DNA from 3 places in the Streptomyces sp. NPDC041129 genome. Region 1 is predicted to be linked to each of the others. Evidence: riboswitches for the same ligand, from Rfam matches in the RefSeq annotation. Region 1 holds a riboswitch; each other region holds the start of a gene.
The links. A riboswitch is a leader RNA that binds a small molecule or an ion and turns the genes downstream of it on or off. The one in region 1 is predicted to bind cobalamin.
Positions count from the first base shown of each region.

Region 2: it holds a riboswitch for cobalamin, as region 1 does, so the genes downstream of both, nicT (Nickel transporter NicT) here and ACZ6B1_RS11710 (ribonucleoside-diphosphate reductase subunit alpha) in region 1, are expected to answer to the same signal.
Region 3: it holds a riboswitch for cobalamin, as region 1 does, so the genes downstream of both, ACZ6B1_RS23965 (cobalamin biosynthesis protein) here and ACZ6B1_RS11710 (ribonucleoside-diphosphate reductase subunit alpha) in region 1, are expected to answer to the same signal.

Region 1 is NZ_JBVIYV010000002.1:770,924-780,482, forward strand. Features, by position in the region: gene ACZ6B1_RS11705 (ribonucleotide-diphosphate reductase subunit beta) at 1-157, opposite strand, end outside; gene ACZ6B1_RS11710 (ribonucleoside-diphosphate reductase subunit alpha) at 157-2,541, opposite strand; cobalamin riboswitch at 2,666-2,790, opposite strand; gene mctP (monocarboxylate uptake permease MctP) at 2,938-4,566, opposite strand; gene ACZ6B1_RS11720 (DUF3311 domain-containing protein) at 4,563-4,826, opposite strand; gene ACZ6B1_RS11725 (GntR family transcriptional regulator) at 4,964-5,728, opposite strand; gene nagB (glucosamine-6-phosphate deaminase) at 5,929-6,714, opposite strand; gene ACZ6B1_RS11735 (TetR/AcrR family transcriptional regulator) at 6,906-7,535, shown strand; gene ACZ6B1_RS11740 (sensor histidine kinase) at 7,880-9,346, shown strand; gene ACZ6B1_RS11745 (WhiB family transcriptional regulator) at 9,511-9,559, opposite strand, start outside.
Region 2 is NZ_JBVIYV010000005.1:204,648-214,206, reverse strand. Features, by position in the region: gene ACZ6B1_RS18880 (RNA polymerase sigma-70 factor) at 1-78, opposite strand, end outside; gene ACZ6B1_RS18875 (DUF6445 family protein) at 151-837, opposite strand; gene ACZ6B1_RS18870 (DUF4142 domain-containing protein) at 1,123-1,878, shown strand; gene ACZ6B1_RS18865 (glycoside hydrolase family 13 protein) at 1,979-3,625, opposite strand; gene ACZ6B1_RS18860 (LAETG motif-containing sortase-dependent surface protein) at 3,883-4,815, shown strand; cobalamin riboswitch at 4,957-5,161, shown strand; gene nicT (Nickel transporter NicT) at 5,191-6,276, shown strand; gene ACZ6B1_RS18850 (nucleoside hydrolase) at 6,304-7,290, opposite strand; gene ACZ6B1_RS18845 (hypothetical protein) at 7,762-8,544, shown strand; gene ACZ6B1_RS18840 (helix-turn-helix domain-containing protein) at 8,674-9,559, opposite strand, start outside.
Region 3 is NZ_JBVIYV010000007.1:360,374-369,932, forward strand. Features, by position in the region: gene cobN (cobaltochelatase subunit CobN) at 1-856, opposite strand, end outside; gene ACZ6B1_RS23960 (cobyric acid synthase) at 853-2,361, opposite strand; gene ACZ6B1_RS23965 (cobalamin biosynthesis protein) at 2,358-3,302, opposite strand; cobalamin riboswitch at 3,420-3,560, opposite strand; gene ACZ6B1_RS23970 (hypothetical protein) at 3,684-3,911, opposite strand; gene ACZ6B1_RS23975 (inorganic phosphate transporter) at 3,935-5,224, opposite strand; gene ACZ6B1_RS23980 (lysozyme) at 5,368-6,135, opposite strand; gene ACZ6B1_RS23985 (class II aldolase/adducin family protein) at 6,327-6,995, shown strand; gene ACZ6B1_RS23990 (alpha/beta hydrolase) at 7,123-8,250, shown strand; gene ACZ6B1_RS23995 (hypothetical protein) at 8,432-9,559, shown strand, end outside.

The sequences.
Region 1 (9,559 bases):
TCGCGAGGTCGGCGACGTCCGAGTGGAGGTCGACCTCCTCGACGGTCCAGGTGTTCTTGATGGCGTCCCGGTAGCGCTCGTAGAAGTCCGGGTAGCGCATCGGGCGGAGAGTCAGCTCGAAGCCCGGGTCGAGCAGGTTCTTGGCTTCGGTGGTCATTACTGGCAGGCCTCGCAGGACTCGGGGTTCTCAAGGGAGCAGGCGACCGCGTCGGGGTCGGCGATCTGCTGTACGGGGACAGTGGCTGGGGTCTGCGCCCGCGCGGCGCGGGCGATCCTCGTCGCCGGGCGGGAGCGCAGGTAGTACGTCGTCTTCAGGCCCGACTTCCAGGCGTAGGCGTACATCGAGGAGAGCTTGCCGATGGTCGGCGTCTCCAGGAACAGGTTCAGCGACTGCGCCTGGTCGAGGAACGGGGTCCGCGCCGCCGCCATGTCGATCAGGCCGCGCTGCGGGATCTCCCACGCCGTGCGGTACAGGGCCCGTACGTCGGCCGGGATCCAGGCGAAGTCCTGCACCGAGCCGTTCGAGTCGCGCAGCGCCTCGCGGGTACGGGCGTCCCACACGCCCAGGTCCTTCAGTTCCTTCACCAGGTACGAGTTGACCTGAAGGAACTCACCGGAGAGCGTCTCGCGCTTGAACAGGTTGGAGACCTGCGGCTCGATGCACTCGTACACGCCCGCGATGGACGCGATGGTGGCCGTGGGCGCGATGGCCAGGAGCAGCGAGTTGCGCATGCCGACCTCGGCGATCCGCGTGCGCAGCGCCGCCCAACGCTCCGGCCAGGTGAACTCGACGCCGTAGTGATCGGGGTGCAGGACGCCCTGCGCGGTACGGGTCTTCCGCCAGGCCGGCAGCGGGCCGTTGCGCTCGGCGAGGTCCGCGGAGGCCTCGTACGCGGCGAGCATGATCCGCTCGGCGATCCGCGAGGACAGGGCCCTGGCCTCGGGGGAGTCGAAGGGCAGCCGCAGCTTGAAGAAGACGTCCTGCAGGCCCATCGCGCCCAGACCCACCGGACGCCAGTTGGCGTTCGACCGGCCCGCCTGCTCGGTCGGGTAGAAGTTGATGTCGACCACGCGGTCGAGGAAGGTGACGGCCGTGCGGACGGTCTCGTCGAGCCTCTCCCAGTCGAGGTCGCCGGTCGCCGTGTCCACGAAGGCGCCGAGGTTGACCGACCCCAGGTTGCAGACCGCGGTCTCGCCGTCGTCGGTGACCTCCAGGATCTCGGTGCACAGGTTGGAGGAGTGCACGACATGGCCCGCGGTCGCCGTCTGGTTGGCGGTGCGGTTGGCCGCGTCCTTGAAGGTCATCCAGCCGTTGCCGGTCTGCGCGAGGGTGCGCATCATGCGGCCGTACAGGTCCCGGGCGGGCATCGTCTTCTTCGCGAGCCCGGCGGCCTCCGCCCTGCGGTACGCGGCGTCGAACTCCTCGCCCCACAGGTCCACCAGCTCCGGCACGTCCGCCGGGGAGAACAGCGACCACCGCCCGTCGGCGTCGACCCGGCGCATGAACTCGTCCGGGATCCAGTGCGCGAGGTTCAGGTTGTGCGTCCGGCGGGCGTCCTCACCGGTGTTGTCGCGCAGCTCCAGGAACTCCTCGATGTCGGAGTGCCAGGTCTCCAGGTACACCGCGGCGGCGCCCTTGCGCCGGCCGCCCTGGTTCACCGCGGCCACCGAGGCGTCCAGCGTCTTCAGGAACGGCACGATGCCGTTGGAGTGCCCGTTGGTGCCCCGGATCAGCGAACCGCGGCTGCGGATACGGGAGTACGACAGGCCGATGCCGCCGGCGTGCTTGGAGAGGCGGGCGACCTGGTGGTAGCGGTCGTAGATGGAGTCCAGCTCGTCCAGCGGGGAGTCGAGGAGGTAGCAGGACGACATCTGCGGATGCCGGGTGCCGGAGTTGAAGAGGGTGGGGGAGGAGGGCAGGTAGTCGAGCCGGCTCATCAGCCCGTAGAGCGCGGCGACTTCGTCCACCGAGCGGGCGGTGTCGTCCTCGGCCAGTCCGGCGGCGACGCGCAGCATGAAGTGCTGGGGCGTCTCGATCACCTCGCGGGTGATGGGGTGGCGGAGCAGGTAGCGGCTGTGCAGCGTGCGCAGGCCGAAGTAGCCGAAGCGGTCGTCGGCGGCCGTGTCGACCAGCGCGTCGAGCCGCTCGGCGTGCAGCCGTACGAACTCCGCGGTGCGGTCGGCGATGAGACCCTCGCGGTGGCCCACGGCGACGGACCCGGTGAAGGACGTGACGCCCTGCGAGGCGGCCTCGGCGCGGATGGAGATGGTCAGCAGCCGGGCGCCCAGCCGGGAGTAGGCGGGGTCCTCGGAGATCAGTCCGGCGGCCGCCTCCGTGGCCAGCTCGCGCAACTCCGCCTCGTCTGCCCGGGCGGACCGGCCGCGCAGCGCGGCCGCGGCGACCCGGCCGGGGTCGGCGTCGGGGAGGTCGGCGGTCAGCTCGGTCAGGGTCCGCAGCAGCGCGGCACCGGGACCGTCGGTCTCCACCGGGGCTCCGCTCGCCGGGATGGCTGAAGCCGGGTCGGCTGGCGCGATGGTCACGTGGGGCTCTCCCTCGCTCGGCATGGGGCCTTGCGGAGGGCAGGGGGCAGCGCGAGCGCGCACGGCGTCGCGTCCCCGGCCCATTCCGCGAGGCCCGGACGTCGATGAGCACCCGGACCGGACGGCCGGGCGCGCGCTGACGGCAGGTCCTCGGACTGGAACAGGCGTGCGGAAACACGCAGGTACACCGTTGCGGGACAGTTCCGGATTCGCACCGGATTCCCCTGCGGCGACAGCGAGCATGAGCATACATCTAGTGCCGGGCTGTCGTGTCACCCCCACATGTTGTGCCTGTTGCGTGTTGTGGTGGCTCCGCAGGGTCAGCTCGCACGACAGCGGGCCGCCGTGGGTGGTGCCCTCGGCGGCCCGCTGCGGGGTGGTGCGTGACCGGTCGCGCTAGTGGGTGCTTCCCGCGGTGGCGGGCGGGAGCTCCACCTCGACCCCCGGGTCGCCCGCGTCCGCCGTGTAGTCCTCCGGCCTGGTCTCGTCGAGGCCCTCCGGGGCCTTCACGGCCTTCAGGACGAAGGTGAGCACCACGGTGACCACGACATTGAGCACGAACGCGGTGAGGCCGATGTAGCCGATCTCCCCGATGCCCGGGATCTCCTTCGCGGAGCCGCCGAAGTGCTTCTGGGTCGGCGAGGCCACCCCGTACGCGGCGAGCGTGCCGTACACCATGCCGACCGCCCAGCCGGCGAGCAGCGCCCAGCGGTGGAACCAGCGGGTGAACAGACCGCCGACCAGGGCCGGGAAGGTCTGCAGGATCCAGATGCCGCCCAGCAGCTGGAAGTTGATGGCGACCGTCTTGTCCATCGTCAGGACGAAGACCAGCGCGCCCACCTTCACCAGCAGCGACACGATCTTGGAGACCCGGGTCTCCTCCTTCGGCGTGGCGTCCGGCTTGATGAAGTCCTTGTAGATGTTGCGGGTGAACAGGTTCGCCGCCGCGATGGACATGATGGCCGCGGGCACCAGCGCGCCGATGCCGATCGCCGCGAAGGCCACACCCGCGAACCAGTCCGGGAACATGTTCTCGAAGAGCTGCGGGATCGCCAGCTGGCCGTTGGTGACCTTCACCCCGGCCGCGATCGCCATGAAGCCGAGCAGGGCCAGCAGACCCAGCATCAGCGAGTACAGCGGCAGGAGCGTGGTGTTGCGGCGGATCACCTCACGGCTCTTGGACGACAGGGTCGCGGTGATCGAGTGCGGGTACATGAACAGGGCGAGCGCGGATCCGAGCGCCAGGGTGGCGTACGTCCACTGGCCGGCCTCCGGCGGTGCGAGCGCGCCGCGCGGCTTGCCGGTCGCCGGGTTGACCTGGCTGAAGGCGTCGCCGGCCTTGGCGAAGACGTCGTCGAACCCGCCCAGCTTGATCGGGATGTAGATGATCGCCACCGCGATGACGATGTAGATCAGCGTGTCCTTCACGAACGCGATCAGGGCGGGGGCACGCAGCCCGGACGAGTAGGTGTACGCGGCCAGCACGCCGAAGGCGATCAGCAGCGGCAGGTCCTTCACGAACCAGTTGGTGCTCTCGCCGCCGCCGACGCCCATCACGTCCAGCACCGCCTGGATGCCCACGAGCTGGAGCGCGATGTACGGCATCGTCGCGAGGATGCCGGTGACCGCCACGGCCAGCGACAGGCCCTTGGAGCCGAACCGGCCGCGCACGAAGTCCGAGGTGGTGACGTAGCCGTGGCGGTGCGAGACCGACCAGAGGCGGGGCAGGAACGTGAAGATCAGCGGGTAGACGAGGATCGTGTACGGGACCGCGAAGAAGCCGGCCGCGCCCGCCGCGTAGATCGCCGCCGGTACGGCGACGAAGGTGTACGCCGTGTACAGGTCGCCGCCGAGCAGGAACCATGTGATCCAGGTGCCGAACGACCTTCCGCCCAGGCCCCATTCGTCCAGGGAGTGCTCGTTGTCGGCCTTGCGCCAGCGTGCGGCCAGGAAGCCCATGACCGTGACGGCCAGGAAGAAGAAGATGAAGACGCCGAGCGCGACGCCGTTGACGTCGTCCTTCACTTCGCCGCACCCCCGTTCCGGGCACCGCGGTCGCGCTGGTCACGCTGCCACAGCTTGTACGCCAGCATCGTGAGCGCGGTGGAGATGAGCACCCACAGCATCTGGTACCAGTAGAAGAACGGGATCCCGATGAACGCGGGGTCCGTCTTGGCGTACGAGCCGACCCACAGCATCGCCACGAAGGGCGCGACGAGACACAGGCCGATGATCACCCGGCCCGGTGTCACCACCGGTGGTCTCACTTCTTGCGTTTCGGACATGCCACGGCTCCGTCCCCTCGCTGATCACCTGTGTAATGCGCAGGCAATCTAGGTGACGCCGTCACGGCAGCGGAAGACCTCGTCCGCATATCGGCATATCGATTTCGCGTGCGGAGCGTGAAGGTTTCCGGCGCCGGTCAGTCCTGGGGGCGCTTCAGGCGGGCGACGAACTTGTACCGGTCACCCCGGTAGACGGACCGCACCCATTCGACCGGCTGTCCGTCGCGGTCCAGGGAGTGGCGGGAGAGCATCAGCATGGGCAGACCCACGTCGGTGCCGAGCAGTCCCGCCTCGCGCGGGGTGGCCAGGGAGGTCTCGATGGTCTCCTCGGCCTCGGCGAGATGGACGCCGTAGACCTCGGCGAGCGCGGTGTACAGGGAGGTGTACTTCACCAGCGACCGCCGGAGCGCGGGGAAGCGCTTGGCCGACAGATGGGTGGTCTCGATGGCCATGGGTTCGGCGTTGGCCATGCGCAGCCGCTCGATGCGCAGCACCCGGCCGCCGGCCGTTATGTCGAGCAGCTCGGCGAGCCGGTCGTCGGCGGTGATGTACCCGATGTCCAGCAGCTGCGAGGTGGGCTCCAGGCCCTGGGCGCGCATGTCCTCGGTGTAGGAGGTCAGTTGCAGCGCCTGGGACACCTTCGGCTTGGCGACGAAGGTGCCCTTGCCCTGGATGCGCTCCAGCCGGCCCTCGACGACGAGCTCCTGCAGGGCCTGCCGGACGGTCGTGCGGGAGGTGTCGAACTCGGCCGCCAGCGTGCGCTCCGGCGGGACCGGCGTGCCCGGTGCCTGCGTCTCCGTCATGTCGAGCAGGTGCTTCTTCAAGCGGTAGTACTTGGGCACGCGCGCGGTACGGACGGTCGTGCCGGCCTCGTGCTCCGCACTGCTGACGTCGGTGCTCATGCTCTGCCTTCCCGGCTCCGGATGCCGAAAGCGACCGACCGACCGTCGGCCACGGCTCACATCGTGGCACGGCTTCGTGTGTCGGGCTCCACCCGCACGCTCCGTGATCCCCTCTGTATACCGGCGCGCCCTCTGCTGGTCTAGTCCAGCGGCCCCGGCGTGACCTCCGGGCGCGCCGGGGCGGGCGCGCCGGACGTCTCCTATATGCCCTGCCAGTCCGGCTTGTTGGCGTAGGTGTGGCGGAAGTAGTCGGCCAGCTTGAGCTTGGACGCGGCGGCCTCGTCGACGACCACCGTGGCGTGCGGGTGCAGCTGGAGCGCCGAGGCCGGGCAGACGGCCGCGACCGGCCCCTCGACGGTGGCGGCGACCGCGTCCGCCTTGCCCTCGCCGGTGGCGAGAAGCACCAGGTGGCGGGCTTCCAGGATGGTGCCGATGCCCTGGGTGATCACGTGGTGCGGCACCTGATCGATGTCACCGTCGAAGAAGCGCGCGTTGTCGATCCGGGTCTGCTCGGTCAGCGTCTTGATCCGGGTGCGCGAGGCGAGCGAGGAGCACGGCTCGTTGAACCCTATGTGTCCGTCCGTCCCGATCCCGAGGAGCTGCAGGTCGACCCCGCCGGCCTCGGTGAGCGCGCGGTCGTAGGCCTCGCAGGCCGCCTGGACGTCCTCGGCGGTGCCGTCCGGTCCGATGAAGGCCTCCATCCCGATGCCGAGCGGCTCCAGCACCTCCCGGCGCAGCACCGAGCGGTAGGACTCGGGATGGTCGGCGGGCAGTCCCACGTATTCGTCGAGCTGGGCTATGCGCGCCCCGGAGGTGTCCACCGCACCGGAGCGCCACTTGCGGGCCAGTGCCTGGTAGATGGGCAGCGGAGTGGAACCCGTGGCCACACCGAGCAGCGCGTCGGGCTTGCGTCGCAGCAGCTCGGCCATGGCCTCGGCGATCAGCTCGCCGCCCGCCGCGGCGTCCGGAACGATGACAACTTCCACGCTGGGCCTGCCGTTCTCAAGAGGGCTTGAAGTCTGGGAAACCTGCCATGTGGTTTAGACCAATCTAACAGAATGGACGGCCGAGGGCAGGGGGTCGTGAGCCGCTCGCCGTCGTTTTCTAGTGATCGCTACATTAAAACTGTACTACGCGGGCCGGACATTTCTCTAGGGGTCGCTATAGAATGCGGTCCATGGTGACCGCTCGGGAGACGAACGCGCAGGCCAGGCCGTCGAGATCGCGTGGGCGCCCGCGCTCCTTCGACCGGACGACCGCCCTGGAGAAGGCGCTGACGGCCTTCTGGCAGCACGGCTACGAGGCGACCTCGGTCTCCGACCTCACACGGATCATGGGCATCGGCGCCCCGAGCCTCTACGCGGCCTTCGGGGACAAGCGGACCCTGTTCGAGGAGGTCGTCCGGGTCTACACCGGTACCCACGGCGCCTTCGCCGACCGGGCCCTCGCCGAGGAGCCCACCGCCCGGGCCGCCGTCGAGCGCACGCTGCGCGAGGCCGCCGCCCGGTACACCGACCCCGAGCACCCCCGCGGCTGCCTGGTCGCGCACGCGGCCACCAACTGCACGAGCCCCGAGGTCGAGCGGCTGCTGCGGGACCGGCGCGACGCGTCCCTGGCCGCCCTGGACTCCCGGATCCGGGCCGACGTGGCGGCCGGCCTGCTGCCCGCCGGTACGGACGCCGCGGCCCTCGCCCGGCATGCGACCGCGGTGCTCCACGGCATGTCCCAGCAGGCCCGGGACGGCGCGGACCGGACGGAGCTGGAGGCGCTCGCCGAAATTGCCATGGCCATCTGGCCCCGCGGCTGAGCCGGGCGGGCTAGGCTGCGTGGCATCGCGTGCCGTCTCAACGCGTGCCCGCGCGCGCATGGACACGCCCTCGTGGTCTAGTCCACAATGCGTAAAGGGATTCCCTAGGGAAAAATGCACAGCTTCCGTCTTCCCCGCACAGGAAGACGGACCGAGGACCCGGAGCTCTCTGCCCTGACTGCCCCGGCTCCTCGGACTTCGGCCGGACGGGACCGCACACCCCGCGGCCGATGATGCTCCGGGCTGCGGTGCCGGAAGGGTTGAGGGTCCCTTCCAGGCGCCGCGGCCCGCGGGTGTTTTTCGGTCACCCGTGCGGCCCCGGGTACGCTCGCAGCGTGCCCTCCATGAACGAACTCGTACGCCAGCACACGGCCCTCGACGACTCCGACCTCGAGTGGCTCCACCTGCTGGTCTCGGAGTGGCAACTGCTCTCCGACCTCTCCTTCGCCGACCTGGTCCTGTGGGTCCCGACCAGTGACGGCACCCGTTACGTCTCGGTCGCCCAGATGCGCCCCAACACCGGTCCGACCTCGTATCAGGACGACATGGTCGGCCATCTGGTCCCGCGCGGCCGGCGGCCCATGCTGGACGCTGCGCTGGACGAGGGCCGGATCGTGCGCGAGGGCGACCCGGAGTGGCGCGAGGAGGTTCCCGTCCGGGTCGAGTCCATCCCCGTGCGGCGCTCCGGCCGCGTCCTCGGCGTCATCGCCCGCAACACCAACCTGCTCACCGTCCGCACCCCGAGCCGGCTGGAGCTGACCTATCTGCAGAGCGCCTCGGACCTCGCGCAGATGATCGCGGCCGGCTCCTTCCCCTTCCCCGACCAGCAGGTCGACATGGACGCCTCGCCGCGGGTCGGCGACGGACTGATCCGGCTGGACGCGGACGGCACCGTCCAGTACGCCTCACCGAACGCCCTGTCCGCCTATCACCGGCTCGGCCTCGCCGCCGACCTGGTCGGTCACCACCTGGGCCGGACCACCGCCGAACTCGCGCCCAGCCGGGGTCCGGTGGACGAGGCGCTCGCCAAGGTGGCGAGCGGCTGGGCGCCGCGTGAGTTCGAGATCGAGGCGAACGACGGGGTCATCCAATTCCGGGCCATTCCGCTCAAACCCAAGGGCACCCGCATCGGTTCGCTGGTGCTGTGCCGGGACGTCACCGAACTCCGGCGCCGCGAGCGTGAGTTGATCACCAAGGACGCGACGATCCGGGAGATCCACCACCGGGTGAAGAACAACCTGCAGACCGTCGCGGCCCTGCTCAGGCTGCAGGCCCGGCGCATCGGTTCCGACCGTGGCCGGGAAGCCCTGGAGGAGGCCGTCCGCCGGGTCGGCTCGATCGCGATCGTGCACGAGACGCTCTCCCAGAACCTCGACGAGCGCGTGGAGTTCGACGACATCGCCGACCGTGTGCTCGCGATGGTCGCCGAGATCTCACCGGGCAAGGTGGCCGGCCGGCGCAGCGGGCGATTCGGCATACTCGACGCCGAGGTCGCCACCCCGCTGTCGATGGTGCTCACCGAGGTGCTGCAGAACGCCCTCGAACACGGCTTCCGTGAGGGCGACACCGGCTCGGTCGAGGTCTCCGCGGTCCGTGGCGGCACCTCCAAGGAGGCCCGTCTGCTGGTCACCGTCCAGGACGACGGCGTCGGCCTGCCCGAGGGATTCGACCCGCACCGCTCGGGCAACCTCGGCCTGCAGATCGTACGGACTCTGGTGGAGGGCGAGTTGGGCGGCACCTTCGACATGGTCCCGGCGCCGGAGCGGGGGACCCGGGTGATCCTCGACATCCCGGTGCGCGCGCAGAAGTGAGCCCGCCCGGGCCCGAACAGCATTGAGCCCCGGACCACTTGGTGATCCGGGGCTAAAGCTCGAAGCTATGCGCATCGGGGGTACTGCGCGCTGCGGCTCGGGGGCGGGAGATGCGTACGCGGTGTACGCGCCGCCAAGCTCAGGCTGTCAGCAGGGGTGGGACGTCAGGCGGAGGCCTGACGGGCCCGGTTGCGGGCGGCGCGGCGCTTCATG
Region 2 (9,559 bases), on a different contig from region 1:
CGCCGTCGCGAACAGCGTCCGCCGGTGCTCGAGGTAGGGATCGGGGTCGCGGCCGGTGTCCGTCTCCGAGTGCGCCATGGAACCAACGCTGCCAGAGGACCCCGGCACCGCCACCGCCGGGTCCCGGCACCGCCAGGCGGGATGCCCGGCTCAGGCCATCCAGAAGAAGACCGCCGTCATCCGCTTCTGCGCCAGCTCCCTGCCGAAGTAACCCGTCGCGCTGTGCACCAGGCTGGCGTTGTAGAGGAGCAGCCGGTTGTACCGGTGCGGGACGCGGACGTCCTCCTCGAAGGCGTCGGCGGCCACGAAGCGGGTGCCGAGCGCCTCCACGAGGTTGTTGTGCGGGGCCTGGACGACATTGCCGCCGAGCCGGCCGCCGGGCAGGGACTGGCGGTAGAAGCTGGTGCCGCAGTCCTTGGGCACGCCCGGGTTGAGGTACAGCACGGCCGCGTACCGGCACAGCGCGCGCGAGTCGGTGTGCGGGCGGGGTTCGCTCTCGCCCTCGCCGACCACCTGTACGCAGTTGTGGTTGAGGGTGCCGCCGCCGGGCGCCCGCTGGACCCACAGCTTCCCGGCCCCGGTGGCCTTCCTCACCAGCCGCTCGACGCGGTCGAGTTCACGGGGTTCGAGGCCGGGCATGGCGCGCAGTCCGGGCCAGGTCTCGGAGGTGTACGGGTGACCCCTGGTCCAGTCGTCCTTGGCCAGGCACCGCTCCCGTACGGCGCCGGGGTCCGGGAGGACGTCGTCCAGCACCCAGTAGTCACGGCCCCTGGTGGGCTTGCGGTAGGGCAGGACGGGCAGCACGGCGGGCGTCCTCGGGGACGGTTGCGGGGGCATGCGGCGAATCTAGGTCCGCCTCCGGTCTGCCTTCTCCCGGCGGAGGGTCAACCTTCACCCAACCATCTGCCATGTACATCTATCGATTGCCAACGGATCGCAATCGAGGAGGGCTGGGACCTCGTCTTCGGCCCGGTGACAGTTTTTACCCTCGCCACAGAAACGATCGGCCCTCCCGTCCGTACTGCTGTGCGTACGAACTGCCCGCGCGTCGTCGGGGGCGGAATCCACGACCGGGCAGGAGGCACGGTGCGCTTTTCGCGGAACGCGACGGGAACTCTCTTCGTGGGCGGTGCGATGGCCCTGACACTCGGCGCGCTCGCCTACCCGAGCATGCTCGGGCTGAACACCGTCTCCACCTCGCAGACCCGGATCATCGCCCAGACGCAGTGGGGGCCGCTCACCGAGGGCGACCGGGACTTCGTGGTCAGGGTGCGGGCCGCCGGTCTGTGGGAGTACCCGCTCGGTCAGATCGGGTTGCAGAAGGGCGCCTCGAAGGGAGTCCTGGAGGCCAGCAAGCACCTGGTCGACGGGCACGCCGCGCTGGACGCGAGCTGCCGCAAGATCGCCCCCATGCTGAACATCACCCTGCCCAACGTGGCGAGCCCCCAGCAGGAGGGCTTCGTCACGCAGCTCAAGGCGGAGAGCGGCAAGTCGTTCGACACCGACTTCGCCAACATCCTGCGGATGACGCACGGCTCGATCTTCAACTCGATCGCCAAGATCCGCTCCACCACCAAGAACTCGCTGATACGCGCCCTCGCCGACCAGGCCAACGACACCGTGCTGGACCACATGACGGTGATGGAGAAGACCGGCCTGGTCGACTTCGAGCAGACCATCTTCCAGCAGACCACCCCGCCGAAGCTGCCCTCCGACAACCTCACCCCGCCCCCGCCGCCGGCGGGTCAGCCGGAGGTGGTACTCACCCCGCCGCCGAACGCAACGTCCACCCCGCTGAACCTCAACGGCCTCAACGGCGACGGCGGCGGCTCCGGCGGCAACGCCCCGGCCCCCACCCCCAGTCCGACCGTGGGCTAGGGCCTGTTGTGAAAGTCCCGCCGTACGCCCGAAGGGCGGGCCGGGCGGCGTCAGGTGCGTGCATCACGTCGTCCGGCAGGCGGGACTTTCGCGCCAGGCCCTAGCCGAGCCACACCGTGGTGTCCGGCGGGAGGAGTCCGGCCTCCGCCAGCGGGGTGCTGGCGAGCAGCACCTCGCCCGGCGGCAGCGGTACGGGCCGTTCGGTGAGGTTGGTGACGCAGCGCCAGGTCTCGGTGCGGGCGAAGTCGAGGACACCGGCCGGGGCGCCGGGCGTCCAGGTCAGCGTCTCGCCCTCCAGCAGCTTCCGGCGCAGCCGCAGGGCGGTGCGGTAGAGCTCCAGGGTGGAGCCCTCGGCACCGGCCTGCGCCACCACCGCGTAGGAGCCGAAGGACTCCGGCTGCGGCAGCCAGGCGGCCCCCGGCCCGAAGCCGTACGACGGTCCGTCCGGCGTCCACGGGAGCGGCACCCGGCAGCCGTCGCGACCCTTGCGGACATGGCCGGTCTGCTCCCAGATCGGGTCCTGCAGCACCTGGGTGGGCAGGTCGGCGACCTCGGGCAGGCCCAGTTCCTCGCCCTGGTAGACGTACGCGGAGCCGGGCAGCGCCAGCATCAGCAGGGTCGCGGCCCGGGCCCGGCGCAGACCGGCCTCCGGGTCGACGGCGGGGGCCCGGCCGCCGGACAGCAGCCAGGCGTTCTCGTCGGTGCCGGGCGGCAGCAGCAGCCGGGAGGCGTGCCGTACGACGTCGTGGTTGGAGAGCACCCAGGTGGCCGAGGCGCCGACGGTGCGGGCCGTGGCGAGCGAACCGGTGATGACCTCCCGCAACTCGTCCGCGTTCCAGGAGGCCTGCAGATACTCGAAGTTGAAGGCCTGGCCGAGTTCGTCCGGGCGGGCGTACAGGGCGCGGCGGGCGTCCGGGACCCAGGCCTCGGCGACCGCGGTGCGGGGCGGGGTGTATGCGTCGAAGATCTTGCGCCAGTCGCGGTAGATCTCGTGGACCTCGTCGCGGTCCCAGTAGGGGTGGCTGCCGGGCGCGACGCGCAGCAGGGCCTCCTCGCCGGTGGCGCCGATGCCGCCGATGTCCCGCAGCGGTTCGGCGAGGTCCTTGGCGAGGCCGTGCGCCACGTCGACGCGGAAGCCGTCGACGCCCCGGTCGGACCAGAAGCGCAGGGTGGTGCGGAAGTCGGCGCGGACCTCCTCGTTCTCCCAGTTCAGGTCGGGCTGTTCGGGCGCGAAGAGGTGCAGGTACCACTCGCCGTCCGCGGCCCGCCGCCAGGCGCTGCCGCCGAACACCGACTGCCAGTCCGTGGGCGGCAGTTCACCGTGCGCGCCGCGGCCGGTGCGGAAGACGTAGCGGTCCCGGGCGGCGGAGCCGGGGCCGGCCCGCAGCGCCTCCTGGAACCAGGGGTGCTGGTGCGAGGTGTGGTTGGGGACGATGTCGACGACGACCTTCAGACCGAGCCGGTGGGCCTCGGCCACCATCGCGTCGAAGTCGTCCAGGGTGCCGAGGCGGGGGTCGACGTCCCGGGGGTCGGCGACGTCGTAGCCGCCGTCGGCCAGTTCCGAGGGGTAGAAGGGGCTCAGCCACAGGGCGTCGACGCCGAGCGTGGCGAGGTGGTTGAGGCGCTGGGTGACTCCCCTGAGGTCGCCGAGCCCGTCGCCGTCGGCGTCGGCGAAGCTGCGCGGATACACCTGGTAGATGACGGCCTGGCGCCACCAGTCGGGGTTCCGGGACGAGAGGTCTGCCATACGGGCTCCCTTCGGGAAGGACGACAGTACAGAGACTGTCCACATTGCCCGGAAAGGGAACCTTGGGGCGATGGGGAGCGGATCATTCCCCGTGTGATGGAGTTGTGACGACCCCATGAACGACCCTTGTATTCACGCAGGTTGACAGGTTTCAACAGGGCCGATCACCATGGCCTCACACTGTGGCGCATGTGACCAGTGCGCCGGGTGTCTCTCCTGACTTCTTCGCTCACTCGAGCTTCTGCGATGGGATATCCATGTCCATAGCCAGACGTGTCACCGCGCGCCGCCTGCTGGGGACGGGCGCCGCGTCACTCGCCCTCTGCGCCGCCTCGGTCGCCGCCGCCTCCGGCGCCTGGGCCCACGGCACGCACGGCGGTGACGGCTGGAAGTCCGGTGGCCACTACGCGCCCGGCACCGGCGCGGGCACCGAGACCGGCACCGACCGCTGCCGGTTCTCGCTGGACGGCGTGAACTTCTTCGACTCGGTCAAGGTGGACGACCAGAACCTCAGGCCGACCGAGGACGGCAAGGTCCACGTCAAGGTCCGCGCCGCCGAGGACGCCGCCGGCTGCACCGCCTCGCTCGCCTCCTACCTCGCCCACGGCGCCAGCTTCGCCACCTCGGGCGAGCAGGTCTTCGTCGACTTCGACACGGTGGCCGTCAAGCCGGGCGAGACCGACTCCCTCGACATCGCGGTACCGGACGCGGGCTGCTTCGCCCAGATCGACCTCTACCGGGGCGCGGTCAGGTTCGACGGCAGGACCGACGCCGGTGACGGCTTCGAGCACGGGGACCTGCCCAAGGGCCCGGACCACCCGGTCATCAAGGACAAGCTGATCGCGGCCTGGAACGGCGGCACGAAGGACTGCACCAGCACCCCGGAGGAGCCGCAGTCCCCGTCGCCGAGCGCCCCCGCGGAGGAGTCGGCCCCGCCCGCGCCGAGCGCCTCGGAGTCGTCCGAGGCACCGTCCCCGGCCTCCTCGGAGTCCGCGCCTGCCCCGTCCGCCTCCGAGTCGCGGGCCGGCTCGGCACCCACGCCGGACGGTGGCGGTGACGACGGCGGCGACCTCGCGGAGACCGGTGGCGGCGGCAACTCGGGGCTGATCGCGGGCGGGGCCGCCGTGCTGGTCGCCGGCGGCGCCGCGTTCGTGCTCCTCGCGCGCCGCAAGCGGGGCGCGCAGGGCTGACCGGCCGCCCCTCACCTCCCGCACATCACGACCCCCGCCGCTCGCGGCAGCCGCGAGGCCTGCCAGACGGCGGGGGCCGTGCCGCGTGTGATCTTGAGTACCTGCACCGGTGCGCGGCTATGCGGACGAGCGTTCACCTGCCTACGGTGGGCGGGCCGTGGTGCTCGGGAAGTCGGTGACGCCCCCTCAGGGGTCCATGCCGACGCGGCCCTCGCCACTGTGATCGGGGAGTTCCCGTCCCGTCCGGCGTCCGCCGGGCCACTGGCCGTTCACCCGGCTGGGAAGGCAGGGACGGCGAACGCACCACCCCGTAAGCCAGGAGACCGGCCACGGCAGCTCACGAGATGATCCACGAGGTGCTGGAGCGTGAATCCGATGGCCGATGCCGCCGCTTTCCGATGGCGACGCGAGGACACGATCAGGACGGCGGGGCTGCTGGCGGTGATCGCCGCCCTGCACGTCGTCGCCTTCGGGGTGCTGTTCCTGCTCGTCGCCCCGGGGCACTACAAGGTCGGCCAGGACGTCTTCGGCGTCGGCCTCGGCGTCACCGCCTACACCCTGGGCATGCGGCACGCCTTCGACGCCGACCACATCGCCGCGATCGACAACACCACCCGCAAGCTGATGGCCGACGGCAGACGGCCGGTGTCGGTGGGCTTCTGGTTCGCGCTGGGGCACTCCAGCGTGGTGGTGCTGCTGGCCCTGCTGATCGCGGGCGGGACCCGGCTCGCCGGCCGGGTCATGGACGAGCACTCACGCACCCACCAGGTGCTCGGCTTCATGGGCACGACGATCTCCGGCACCTTCCTCTACCTCATCGCCGCGCTCAACCTGGTCGCGCTGGCGGGCATCCTGAGGGTGTTCCGGGCGATGAGGTCCGGCACGTACGACGAGCGGGAGCTGGAACAGCACCTGGACTCGCGGGGGTTCATGAACCGCGTACTGGGGCGGCTGACCAGGTCGGTCTCCCGGCCGGGACAGATGTTCCCGCTGGGCTTCCTGTTCGGGCTCGGCTTCGACACGGCCACCGAGGTCACGCTGATGGTGATGGCCGGGTCGGGCGCGGCGGCCGGACTGCCCTGGTACGCGGTGCTGTGCCTGCCGCTGCTCTTCGCCGCCGGGATGAGCCTGTTCGACACCCTCGACGGCACGTTCATGAACTTCGCCTACCAGTGGGCGTTCTCCAACCCGGTGCGCAAGGTGTTCTACAACCTCACCATCACCGGACTGTCCATCGCCGTCGCCTTCTTCATCGGCACCATCGAGCTGGTCGGCGTCCTGCACGAGAAGTTCGCCCTGGGCGACGCCGTGACCGGCTGGATCGCCGGACTGGACCTGGACAGCGTCGGCTACGTCATCGTCGGGCTGTTCGTGGTGGTGTGGGCGGCCGCGCTGGCCTACTGGCGGCTGGCGCGGGTGGAGGAGCGCTGGACGGCACGGGTCACGGCCACGTCCGACTGACACCCTGGGCCCCGCGTCCCCGGTGACTCACCCCGCCGGAACCCGGGGCCCCTCGACGGTCTCCAGGTACAGCTTCACGAACCGGTCCACGTCCACCTGCAACGCCACGTCCACCAGGGCCTGTTCGCGGACTCCCTCGTGGATCTCGGACTCGCCGGGGCGGGGGCGGCGGTCGACGAGGGTCTGGCCGCGGGCCGGACCGGGAGCCAGCGAGACCTCGACCGGCAGGCGCCGGGTGGCGATGCCCGCCGGATCGGCGACGGCGCACACCGCGCCCGCGTCACCGAGTCCGCCCGCCTCCTCGGCCTCCGGCGCGCCGCCCTGAGCGGTGGGCCGGTGGGCGAGGAGTTCCCCGGCCAGCCGGGTGCCCGGATCGGCGCTGCCGCGCAGCCGGTGCACATCGGTGCCTGGCACGACGACCTGCATGAAGACGTCCAGCCCGTACATCGTGATCGGCACCCCCGCGGTGAGCAGTACGGCCGCCGCCTCGGGGTCGTGCCAGACGTTGAACTCGGCGACCGGCGTGGCGTTTCCGGTGGCGACCGCGCCGCCCATGAACACGATCCGCTCGATGTTGCGGGTCACTTCGGGGTGGGTGCGCAACAGCAGGGCGATGTTGGTGAGCGGGGCCGTGGGCACGAGGGTGACCGGGCGGGGGGAGGCCAGGATCTCCCGGCGCAGCAGGGTCACGGCGTCCACGTCGGCCGGGGTGCGGGTGGGCGCGGGCAGGCCCAGGTCGCCCATGCCGTCCGAGCCGTGCACATGCCGGGCCGAGCGGGCGGGCTCGATCAGCGGACGTTCGGCGCCCCGCGCCACCGGGATGTCGGGGGCACCGGCCCGCTCCAGCACGGTCAGGGTGTTGCGGACCACCCCGTCCACGTCCGTGTTCCCGGCCACGCAGGTGACGGCCCGCAGATCCAGCCCCGGGTGGCGTACGGCGAACAGCAGGGCCAGGGCGTCGTCGACGCCGGTGTCACAGTCGATGATCACAGGAATACCGGACTGCCCGGCCACGACGGTCTCCTTCCACCACCCGACCCGAGGACTCGCCACGAAGGCCACCTCAGCCTACGGCCGCCCGCTCTCCCCGGCCGCACGACGACCGCCCCGCACCCCGGAGGCGGAGACCCCGGACAAGCGCCGAGAGCCGCGGGAGCTGCGACCGGGCACCGGATCGGGCCCGGCCCCTCGCGCGGAAGGCCGGGAAGGGGCACCTCAAGGGCGACGTGAGAGCCGCGGGGGCATTCACCCCTGCTCCGAACCGAGCCGGTGCCGAGGCGGACACCCGGGACAGCGGAGGAGCCGGACCTCGCCAGGAGCACCGGATCGGGCCCGGCCCCTCGCCCGGCCGGACGGCTCGCCCGGCGCGCCCGACGCCGCCGGCCCCGCATCCTCACCCGGACGGCCCGGAGCGCTGGTGAGCCGGTGGTGGCGGTGGTGGCGTGAGAGGTGGCACCACCACCGGCCCGCACAGGAGGCCCCCCGATGACCGCCGCGATACGCCCCCGTGCCCTCCCGCTCGCCGCTCTCGCGGCCGGCCTCCTCACCCTCACCGGCTGCGCCGCCCTCGGCCTGGAGCACCCGCCGACCGCCGAGCAGCCGCTGCCCACCGTCGACTCGGCCTCGCCCACACCGAAGGCGTCCGACCGTGGCGACGGCACCCTGCTCACCGACGATCAGGCCCGGGCGGCGCTCCTGACCCAGAACGACCTCGGCGCCCCCTGGTCGGCGACGCGCGGGGCGGCCACCTGGCGCGACGGCCTGCTGAAGGCGAGCTCGCGGACGGCGGAGTGCCAGCGCCTGCTCGACGCCCTCTACGCAGACGAACTCCTCGGCGCCCCCGGCCGGGTCGCCGTCGGCCTGGACGACGCCGACACCGACGCCCAGCTCCGCTACCAGATCGGCGCGCGGCGCCCGGCTGACGTGGACGCCGCCCTGGCCTGGCTGCGGACCATGCCGGCGCGCTGCGCCCGGTTCACCGCCACCACGGAGAACGGCCTGGTGGAGGACGTCCAGGTGCAGGAGGCTCCGCTGCCGCAGGTCGGCGACGCGCGCCAGGGCCTGCGGCTCACCCTCTACACCACGACGCCCGACGGCCAGGACGTCGTCCTCACCATGGACGTGGCCGCCGTACGCGTCGGGGAGGACTCCTTCGCGCTCACCAACGGCGGCCTGGGCGACGTGCCGAACGAGGCGACCCAGGCGGCCGTCCAGATCGGCGCACTGCGTCTGGCGGACATCCGCAAGCAGGGCCGGGCCGAGGTCTGAGAGACCGGTGCCCGGGAGGCTCGGGGCAGCTCACCCGGCCCGAAGCCGACCGCAACCGGGCACCGGGCCCGGCCGGCGGCCGAGAACACGGCGCGACCGGCACCGCACCGAGCCCCGTCCCGGAAGCTGTCACAGCGGAGGCGGGACCGGGGCCGGGCCGAGGGTGGTGGTGCCCGGGGCGGTGCGGTGGCCCAGGCCGGTGCGGTAGGCGTCGAGGGCCGCTTCCACCCGGCCGGTGCGGCGCAGCAGGTCGCCCAGCAGGCGGCACAGGTCGGCGAGGTCGCCGGCCGCCCCGGCGCGTTCCAGCAGGCTGAGGGCGCGGACGTAGTGCTCCTCGGCCGCCTCGGTGTCGCGAGCGTCCTCGGCGATGATGCCGAGGAGGCGGTGCGCGGCGGCCGCGTGGACGGCGCCGCGCTCGGAGGAGAAGTCCCCGAGGACCCCGTTCAGCAGCTCGGCCGCCTCGGCGGACCTGCCGAGCCGGTGCAGGACGTCGGCCAGCTCGACGGCGGCCTGGCTGCGGTAGAGGGCCGCCCTGGTCTCGGAGAACATGGCGAGGGCCTGCCGCAGCTCGGCCTCGGCGCGGTCCAGTTCGCCGTTCTGGGCGCAGACGTAGCCGCGCATCCAGTGGCAGTTGGCGAGTTCGGTGCGGAGCTGGAGCTGCCGGTTCAGCTCGGCGGCCTTGGCCAGGGAGGCGTCGGCCTCGGCGAGACGGCCCTCGGCGAGCAGCGTGCGGGCGACCGTGCGGTGCATCCGGGCGATCAGCGCCGGGTCGGCGACCTGCGGGGCGAGTGCGAGGGCGAACTCGGCGGCCTGGGCGGCGCGGGCGTGCGCGCCCATGTCCATGTACGGGCCGATGACGCCGGCGTAGAGGAGCAGCAGGGCGTCCGGGTCGTGCAGTCCACCGCGGTTCAGCTCGTCGAGGGCGGACTCCAGGAGGTAGACGGCGTAGCGGAGTTCACCGGCGAGGTAGTGGGAGACCGCCCGGCCGCGGACGGCGGGCACCCGGGCGGCCAGC
Region 3 (9,559 bases), on a different contig from region 1:
TGACGAGCCGTCCGTCGAACTCCGGGATGGCCACCTGCATCGCCGCGTCCATGGGGGAGAGGGCGGCGTCCGACTCCGCCCAGGCGGCCCGCGAGGAGGTGAGGCAGAGCCCCTGCAGCACGGGCACGTTCAGATCGGCGAGGGCCCCGATGTCCCAGGACTCCTCGTCGCCACCGGCGGACGCCTGCGAGGCGTGCGTACCGCCGGCCGCCAGCACGGTGGCGACCAGGGCGTCGGCCCGGCCCAGCAGCTCGTACAGCCCGGCGTCCGCGCCGCGCAGCGAACCGCAGTACACCGGAAGGGCGTTGGCGCCCCGCGCCTCGATCGCCTCGCACAGCGTGTCCACGAAGGCGGTGTTGCCGCTCAGTTCGTGCGCCCGGTAGAACAGCACGCCCACCGTCGGGCGGCCCTCCCTGACCTCGTACGAGCCGTGGACGCCGAACTCCGGCATCTTCCGCGGCTCCTCGAAGCCCTCGCCGGTGAGCAGCACCGTGTCGGAGAGGAACCGGGCCAGTTCGGTCAGGTTGTCCGGGCCGCCCTCGACGAGGTACTTCAGCGCCTCCGCCACCACGCCCGCCGGTACGGACGACTCGGCCATCAGCTCGGCGTCCGGCACGCTCTCGCCGCCCAGCAGCACGGTCGGGACGCCGGACGCCTTCAGCGCGGCCAGTCCGTCCTCCCAGGCCCGCTTGCCGCCGAGCAACCGCACGACCGCGAGGTCCGCGCCCTCGACCAGACCCGGCAGTTCCCCGGCCACGTCCACCCGGGTCGGATTGCCGATCCGGTACCCGGCGCCGGAGGCCCGGGCCGCCAGCAGATCGGTGTCGGCGGTCGACAACAACAACACTGTGCTCATGCGGGCGCTCCCGGTGGAATGAAAGGCAGTCCTTGCGGCGCGCCCGACTCGATGAGCCGTCGGAGCGCGTCCGTGTCCGCGTGCTGTTCGATCAGATCGCCGAGCCGGTCGAGCTGCTCCTCGCGCAGCGCGGCGAACGAGGTGCCGGGGGCCGGTACGAAGCGGCGTCCCGCGGCGGCCGCCACCTCCCGCAGGAAGGCCCGCCGGAAGCCGTCCGACTCCAGCGAGCCGTGCCAGTGCGTGCCCCACACGGAACCCACCCTGCAACCGTCCAGGAAAGGTTCCCCGCCGGCGACTTCGGCGACCCCGTGATGGATCTCGTAACCCTCGACCCGCTCGCCGAGGGCCCGGCCGGACGGCCGGGTGAGGGTCTTCTCCCGGGCGAACCGCACCCGCACGGGCAGCAGGCCGAGTCCGCTGACGGCGCCGGCGCGCGACTCGACCTCGTCCTCGATGTGCTCACCCAGGATCTGGAAGCCGCCGCAGATCCCGAGCACCGGACGGCCCTCGGCGGCCCGTCGTGCGAGCGCGTCCGCGAGCCCGCGCTCGCGCAGCCACCGAAGCGCCCGCACGGTCCCGCGGGTGCCCGGGATCACCACCAGGTCCGCGTCCGCCAGTTCCTCCGGGCGGTCCACGAACCGCACCACGACGCCCGGTTCGGCGGCCAGCGCGTCCACGTCGGTGAAGTTGGACATCAGCGGGATCGCGCACACGGCGACCCGCAGCACGTCCTCCCCGACCGGGGGAGCCACCGTGGACTCCCGCACGGTGCCGCGCAGCGACACCCGCAGTCCGTCCTCCTCGTCGATGCCGAGCCCGTGCCGGAACGGCAGCACGCCGTACGTCCGCCGCCCGGTGAGGTTCCGGAGCATGCCGAGGCCGGGCTCCAGCAGGGAGACGTCCCCCCGGAACTTGTTCACCATGAACCCGGCGACCAGTTCCTGGTCCTCGGGCGACAGCAGGGCGAGGGTGCCGAAGAAGGAGGCGAAGACGCCGCCGCGGTCGATGTCGCCCACCACGAGCACGGGCAGCCGCGCGCCCCGCGCGATCCCCATGTTGACGATGTCCGTGCGCCGCAGATTGATCTCCGCGGGCGAACCGGCCCCCTCACAGATCACCGCGTCATACGTGCCCCGCAACTCGGCCAGGCAGTCCAGCACCGTGCCCAGCAGCCGCTGTTGGCGCCCGCCGTGGTAGCCGCGCGCGCTCATCTCGCCCACCGGCTTGCCCAGCAGCACCACCTGGCTGCTCTGTTCACCGCCCGGCTTGAGCAGCACGGGGTTCATCAGCGCGGTCGGCTCCACCCGGCAGGCCTGCGCCTGCATCGCCTGTGCCCGCCCGATCTCGGCACCCTCGCGCGTCACGAAGGAGTTGAGGGACATGTTCTGCGCCTTGAACGGCGCGACCTTCACGCCCTGGCGCACCAGCCAGCGGCAGATCCCGGCCGTCACGACGCTCTTGCCGGCGTCGGAGGTGGTGCCGGCGACGAGGAGACCACCGTTCACTTGCCACGTCCCTTCACGAGGAGGCGCGCACCGGCGGTGACACCGAGCGCGAGCAGGCCGACGCGGCGGGAGAGCCGTACGGCCCGGTCGATGTCGGTGACCCGGACGGCCCGCCCGGCGCCGCCGCCCAGTACGGGCCGGTGTTCCACCCGCCCGGCGTAGGAGAGCGTCCCGCCGAGCCGCACCCCGAGGGCGCCCGCGAACGACGCCTCGACGGGCCCGGCGTTGGGGCTCGGGTGCTTGGCCGCGTCCGCCCGCCAGACCCGCACGGCACCCCGCGGGTCGGGTCCGGCCAGCGCGGCGAGCACGGCGGTCAGCCGGGCCCCCGGCCACCCGGCGAGGTCGTCGAGCCGGGCCGAGGCCCAGCCGTACCGGCGCAGGCGCGGCGACTTGTGACCGACCATCGCGTCCAGGGTGTTGACGGCCCGGAACCCGAGCAGCCCCGGCACCCCGCCCACGGCACCCCACACCAGCGCGCCCACGACGGCGTCGGAGGTGTTCTCGGCTACGGACTCGACCACGGCCCGGGCGATCCCGTCGGCGTCCAGCGCCTGCGGGTCCCGGCCGCACAGATGGGGCAGCCGCGCGCGGGCCGCCGTCACGTCACCGGCCTCCAGGGCGCGCCCGATCGCCCGGGCCTCGCGGGCCAGCGAGGTGCCACCGACGACGGCCCAGGTGGCCGCGCCGGTCAGCGCGGCGGTGGCGACGGGGGAGCGGCGCACGGCCCGTTGGGCGACGAGCCCGGTGGCCACGGCGCCGCCGGCGCAGACGGCGGTGTGCAGCGCGCCCCAGCCTCGGTGGTCGTGCCACAGCACGCGTTCCACGGCAGCGGCCGCCCGCCCGAACGCGGCGACCGGATGCCCGCGGCGCGGATCGCCGAGGAGCAGGTCACCGAGAAGGCCGGCGGCGGCGCCGTACGCGTAAGCGCGATCGGCACCCATCGGCTCAGCCGACCGTGGGCGCGGAAGCGGAACTCTCGCGACAGGCCCTGGTACTGGTCCTCGTTCTGCGGCCGAGCATGGCGATATGTGTCCTCACTCAGGGTGTCCACGCCCTGGTTCGACGAAGCCGGCGGTGAGAGTTCCTGGCTCCCGGGGATCACTCCCCGGTGACAGTGGCGGGACCGCGCCGGATTCGCACCGGCTTCCTCTCCTGCCGCCGTACATGGCCCGGGCAGTCCACCACGCGCCCGGAAGGGCCGTCAACTTGCCTTTGACCTGCGGGGGGAGAGTGTGCTGAGCCCCACACCGGCGAGATCCGGACATGAAAAAGGCTCCCTGCCGGAACACACCGGCGGGGAGCCTCTTCGGAGGTGGCTCGGCTCAGGGCTTGGCCACGATCAGATAGATGCCGTAGGCCACGGCCGCCGCGCACGCCGCGAAGCACACGTACGCGCCGGTCACGGCGAGCGTCGCGGACCCGCCCTGCGCCGCCGCCCTCTCCCGCCGGGACAGGCCGTTGACGCCGAGGGTGAACAGGGCCACCAGGCCCAGCGCGAAGGCGAGGCTGACGCCGAAGACGGAGCCGAGGGCCGCCCAGTCGATCTTCATGTTGCTTTCCTCCGGTAACCGGGTCAGACGGTGGCGGCCGGCGGGACGGCCGGAGCGACCGGTGCCGTGACTTCGGCGACGGCCGGGGCCGGGCCGCTGGACTGCGCCGGGAAGCTGATGGACGGCCCCTCGGTGAGGGTGATGGTGCCGGTCGGCGGCGGGGTCACCGCGGCGATCGCGGTGGTCACCACACCGGCGGGCTCAACGGCCTCGTCGGTGCCGTTGACGTTGGTGTGGTCGACGACCTCGCGGCGGGAGAGCTTCCAGATGGCGGCGCTGGAGCCGACCAGGAAGACCGCGACGGCGGCGGTGCCCCAGTCGCCCAGGTCCGTGACGGACTCGGCGAGCGCGCCGACCAGGGCGGCCGCGGGCAGGGTGAGGACCCAGGCGACGGCCATGCGGGTCGCGGTGGACCAGCGGACCACGCCGCCCTTGCGGCCGAGACCCGCGCCCATCACCGAACCGGAGACGACGTGCGTGGTGGACAGCGAGAAGCCGAGGTGCGAGGAGGCCAGGATGGCGGTGGCGGCGCTGGTCTGGGCGGCGAAGCCCTGACGGGGCTCCAGCTCGGTCAGGCCCTTGCCCATGGTGCGGATGATGCGCCAGCCGCCGATGTAGGTGCCGAGCGCGATCGCCATGCCCGCGGAGAGGATCACCCAGGTGGGAGGGTTGGAGCCCGGGGCGATGGCACCGCCCGCGATCAGCGCCAGGGTGATGATGCCCATCGTCTTCTGGGCGTCGTTGGTGCCGTGGGCGAGGGAGACCAGTCCGGCGGAGGCGATCTGGCCGGCGCGGTAGCCCTTGCGGTTGGCCTCGCCCTCGGCGTTGCCGCCGATCCCGTAGGAGAAGCGGGTGGCGAGCATGGCGGCCAGGCCGGCCACGAGCGGGGCGGCGACCGCCGGCAGCAGCACCTTGGTGACCAGGACGTCGCCGTGGACGGCGCCGAGGCCCGCCGAGGCGACGGTGGCGCCGATCAGGCCGCCCATCAGGGCGTGGGAGGAGCTGGAGGGAAGTCCCACCAGCCAGGTCAGCAGGTTCCAGAGGATCGCGCCGACCAGGGCGGCGAAGATGACCTCGGGACGGATGCCGTTCTCATCGACGAGACCCTTGGAGATCGTGTTGGCGACCTCCACGGAGAGGAAAGCGCCCACAAGGTTGAGCGCGGCGGACATGGCCACCGCGACCTTGGGCTTCAGCGCGCCGGTCGAGATGGTGGTGGCCATCGCGTTGGCGGTGTCGTGGAAACCGTTCGTGAAATCGAACGCGAGTGCGGTTACCACCACAATCGCGAGGATCAGCGAGAAGCTTTCCATTTACCCAGGCAATCGTTCGAGCGTCATTGGCGGGTCGAACGTAGGCAACCTGGGTGAACGGAAGGTGAACTGGGTCGGGCGTGGGGGTGTCGGTAACGGGGTTCCGCGATTCCGCTCCGGGCGGGCGCCCGGGCGCCCCTTGGCTATCGGCCGCGCGCGAAGGCCCGCAGCCGGTCCGGCGGCCCGTGAAAGAGATTCTGGTCACCCGGCAGACCGCCCTCGGTGCCGTACTGCCAGAAGGTCCAGGACGACCAGCCGCCGGGCAGCGATCCGGGCTCTGACGTGCCGTGACGGGCGATCCACAGCGGGTGTTCGGAGGCGAAGGCGCGGGTGCCGCCGGTGCAGGAGTCCCACCACTGGGCGGTCGTGTAGATCACCGGGCGGCGGCCGGTGAGCCGGTCCAGTTCGTCGCTGAAGGAGCGGATCCAGTCGACCATCCGCCGGTGGCCGAGCCCGTAGCAGATGTGCCTGCCGTCGTACGGGTCGTACTCGATGTCGAGGGCCGGCGGCAGGGTCCAGCCGTCCGCCCGCCAGGTGCCGCCGTGCCGTACGAAATAGGCGGCCTGCGCGGCACCGGGGGACTGGTCCGGCCGGGCGAAGTGGTAGGCGCCGCGGATCAGGTGCGCCCGGCGCGCGCCGGCGTACTGCCGGGCGAAGTAGGGGTTGCGGTAGGTCGTGGACTCGGTCGCCTTGATGTAGGTGAACCGCGCGCCGTCCGACCGGGCGGCCGGCCAGTCGACGTGGCTCTGGTGCGAGGACACGTCGTGCCCCCGGGGCAGACCGGCCGACACCGCCGCCGACGGCCCGGCGGCGGAGGCGCACTGGGTGCCCGCCAGGGCGAGCGCCGCCGCCGCGGCCGCGACGGCGGCCGCGCGACGGCGGAGGCGGGAGGGTGAGCGGTCACGGGCCATGCGTCCCCCTGGTGCGACGGTGGGGCGTCGTGCGGCTGCCGGCATTGGTGATCATTAGACGTCTGGCCGTCACCCGATTAAGTGCGTTTATGGGTGTTTCACACCGGTGTCCACTCGTCCGGCGGCACGGGTCCCGGCCCGAAGTCCGCCGGCGGGCCGCCCCGCGCCGGGCGGGCTGGCAGGATCGCGGCATGGCTGAGCAGCGGCGGAACGCGGAAGAGCAGCAGGAGCGGATATGGGCGGAGCTGGTCGCGACGGCCCGCCGGACCGTGGCCGACGGGCTGGTCGCCGGCACCTCCGGCAACGTCTCCGCCCGCGTCGGGGACCTCGTGCTGGTCACCCCGTCCGGCGTGCCCTACGACCGGCTCGCCCCCGCCGACATCACCGGCGTCGACCTCGACGGCCGGCAGGTGCTCGGCACCCTCGTGCCGACGAGCGAGCTGCCCATGCACCTCGCCGTCTACCGCACCACCGACGCCCGCGCCGTCGTCCACACCCACGCCGTGCACGCCACGGCCGTCTCCACCCTCGTCACCGAGCTGCCCCCGATCCACTACATGACCGCCTCCCTGGGCGGCTCCGTGCGGGTCGCCCCCTACGCGGCCTACGGCACCGACGAACTGGCCGGGAACATGCTCGCGGCGCTGGGCGGCCGCTCCGGCTGCCTGCTGCGCAACCACGGCACGATCACCCACGGCGCCACCCTCGACCAGGCCTACGACCGCACCGCCCAGCTCGAATGGATGTGCCGGCTGTGGCTGACGGCGTCCTCCGTGCCAGGCCTCACGCCCGCTCTGCTGACGGAGGCACACATCGCCGAGGCCGGGGCACGCTTGAAGGGATACGGCCAACGGAGGTGACCCCTTGTCGTCGCACAGCCACCCGCTCCGTCCGCCCGCCGCCCGGCTGCCCTTCGGCCGCCGCCCCGGGCCGTCCGGCCCGCTCCTCCGGCTGGCCGGTTCCGGCGCCCCCCACGACACTGGAGCCGTGCGCACCGTCATAGCGACCGCCGCCACCCTCGGGGCCGTCCTGGCCGCCGGCGCGGCGTCCGTCGCCGCCGGCCGGCTGGCCAGCGACGCCGCGCTGAAGGCGCCCCCGGGCAGGCCGCTGCCCACCGAACCCCGGCTTACCGTGCACGGCACCGCGCCCGGCCGGATCGCCCTCACCCGGGACCTGGCCTCACTGCGCCCCGGCACCTACGGCCTGGCCGGCGACGGCTCCCACGCGGTCGTCGGGCCCGTGCTGGACTCGGCCGAGCACTCCGCCGACGCCGTCGTCCGGCGTCTGGAACGCGTCACCCACGGCACCTTCGCCCCCGGCGACGCCGTGTGGCTCACCCCGAACGCGTACGTCGGCAACCCGAGCGCCGCCCTCGGCCTCGACCACGCCGACATCGACATCCCCGGGGAACTCGGCGCGCTGCCCGCCTGGTTCGTGCCCGGCCACCGGGACACCTGGGTGATCGCGGTGCACGGCCTCGGCACCACCCGCGAGCACGCCCTGAACGTCATGGCGTACCTGCACCGCCGCCACGTCCCCGTCCTCGCGCTCGCCTACCGCGGCGACCTGGGCGCCCCGCGCTCCCCGGACGGCCTGAACCACCTCGGCGAGACGGAGTGGCGGGACGTGGACGCCGCGATCCGCTACGCCGTCCGCTACGGCGCCCGGCGGGTCGTGCTCCTGGGCTGGTCCACCGGCGCCACCATGGCCCTGCGCGCCGCCGAGCACTCCGCCGTGCGCGAGCGCGTCGCCGGGCTGGTCCTCGACTCCCCGGTGCTGAGCTGGCAGGCCACCCTGCGCGCCCTCGCCCGGGCCCGCCACACCCCCGACGCCCTGCTGCCGCTGGCGGTACGGGCCGCGCAGGGCCGGGCCCGACTGCACGCCGACCGCGGCGCCGAGACCGCCGACCCGGACCGGCTCGCCGTGCCCACGCTGATCATCCACGGCCCCGACGACGTGGTGGCCCCCTGGGAGTACTCCCGCCGCCTCGCCGCCCGCCGCCCCGACCTCGTCGCCCTGCACACCGTGCCGCGGGCCCCGCACGCGGCCATGTGGAACGCCGGCCCGGAGGAGTACGAGGAGCGGCTGCGGCGGTTCCTGACCCCGCTGATGTGACCGGCCCCCGGCACCCTCCGGTACGCACCGGAGCACTCTCGGCCGCCGTTCCGTCAACGGCCGTACCACTGGCCTGATCCAGCCTCCCGGCCCGCCCCAGGACCGGGTGCCTTGGCCAGCCCCGTAGCCGCCCGTGACATTCCGTTTGGGTTTTCGGACCGTCAACCGGAAGACTGCACCCGTGACGTCCCGTATCCCGCGCGACTCCAGGCTTCGACTCGTCCGACCGCGACCCCTGGCCGCCGCCCCCAGAGCTGTGAACCAGCGGCGCCCGCGCCGCCCCGCACCCCGGCCGCCGGAGGGCACCCCCGCCCAGGCCGAACTGGCCAGAATGGCGCGCACCGGCCTGGCCGGCGCGGTCCGGGTGGCCCGCTGGGCCGACTCCGCCCTCGGCCCCGGCAGCGAGGCCGCCACCGCGGACGGCAAGGCCACCCTCTCCGACGCGACCGCCGAGCGCGCCGCGGCCGGCCTCGGCCTGGACACCGACCGGATCCGCGCCGACTGGGACACCGCCCGGCTCGCCGGACTCATCGAGGTGCACGGGGACAACGCGCGCCCCGGCTGGCGCCTGCGCGCCTGGGACCGTGACGACAGCGCCGTGCTGCGCGGCTGGGTCGCCCTGTTCGACGCCTGGTCGCTCGCCGGCCCGGAGCCCGCGGAGGCCGAGCCGGCCGTCGTCGCCGAGGTCGTCTCCGCCATGCCCCAGGTGCTCTCCTTCCTCCAGCTCTCCGCCGGCCCCGTGCCCGTCGAGCAGCTCCTGGACCTGCTCCAGCAGCGGGTCACCGAGCTGCGCACCGAGCGCTGCGAGATCTCCTACGAGCCCGGCGCCGCCGGCTCCCCGGCGGGGACCGCCGCCCCCGCGGAACCCGCGTCCGCCGGGGACACCCCGCTCGCCCCGCTCCTGGAGTGGGCCCTCACGGCCCTCGCCGCCGTGGGCGCCCTGACCTACGGCGACGGCCAGGCCACGCTCACCCCGCTGGGAAGCTGGGCGGTCTGGGTCAAGCTGGAGCAGATCTGCGTGGCCGCGCAGAGCCCCGCAGGCAACATCGAGCAGTCCGCCGAGGACATGCTCCGCGGCTGCGCCCAGCTCCGCCCCAACGCCGCCCGCGCCGAGTACCGAGCCTGGCTCGCCGCCCGCCCCGTCGGCAGCGCCGTCACCGAGCTGCTCGCGGCCGCCCGGGGCGACGACGCCCTGCTGCGCGGCCTCGCCTTCGAGGCACTGCGCGTCGTCGGCGCCCCCGCCGAACCCGAGGTGCACGCGGTGCTGGACGACCCCGCCCTGCGGCCCTACGCGCTGCTGTGGCTGGCC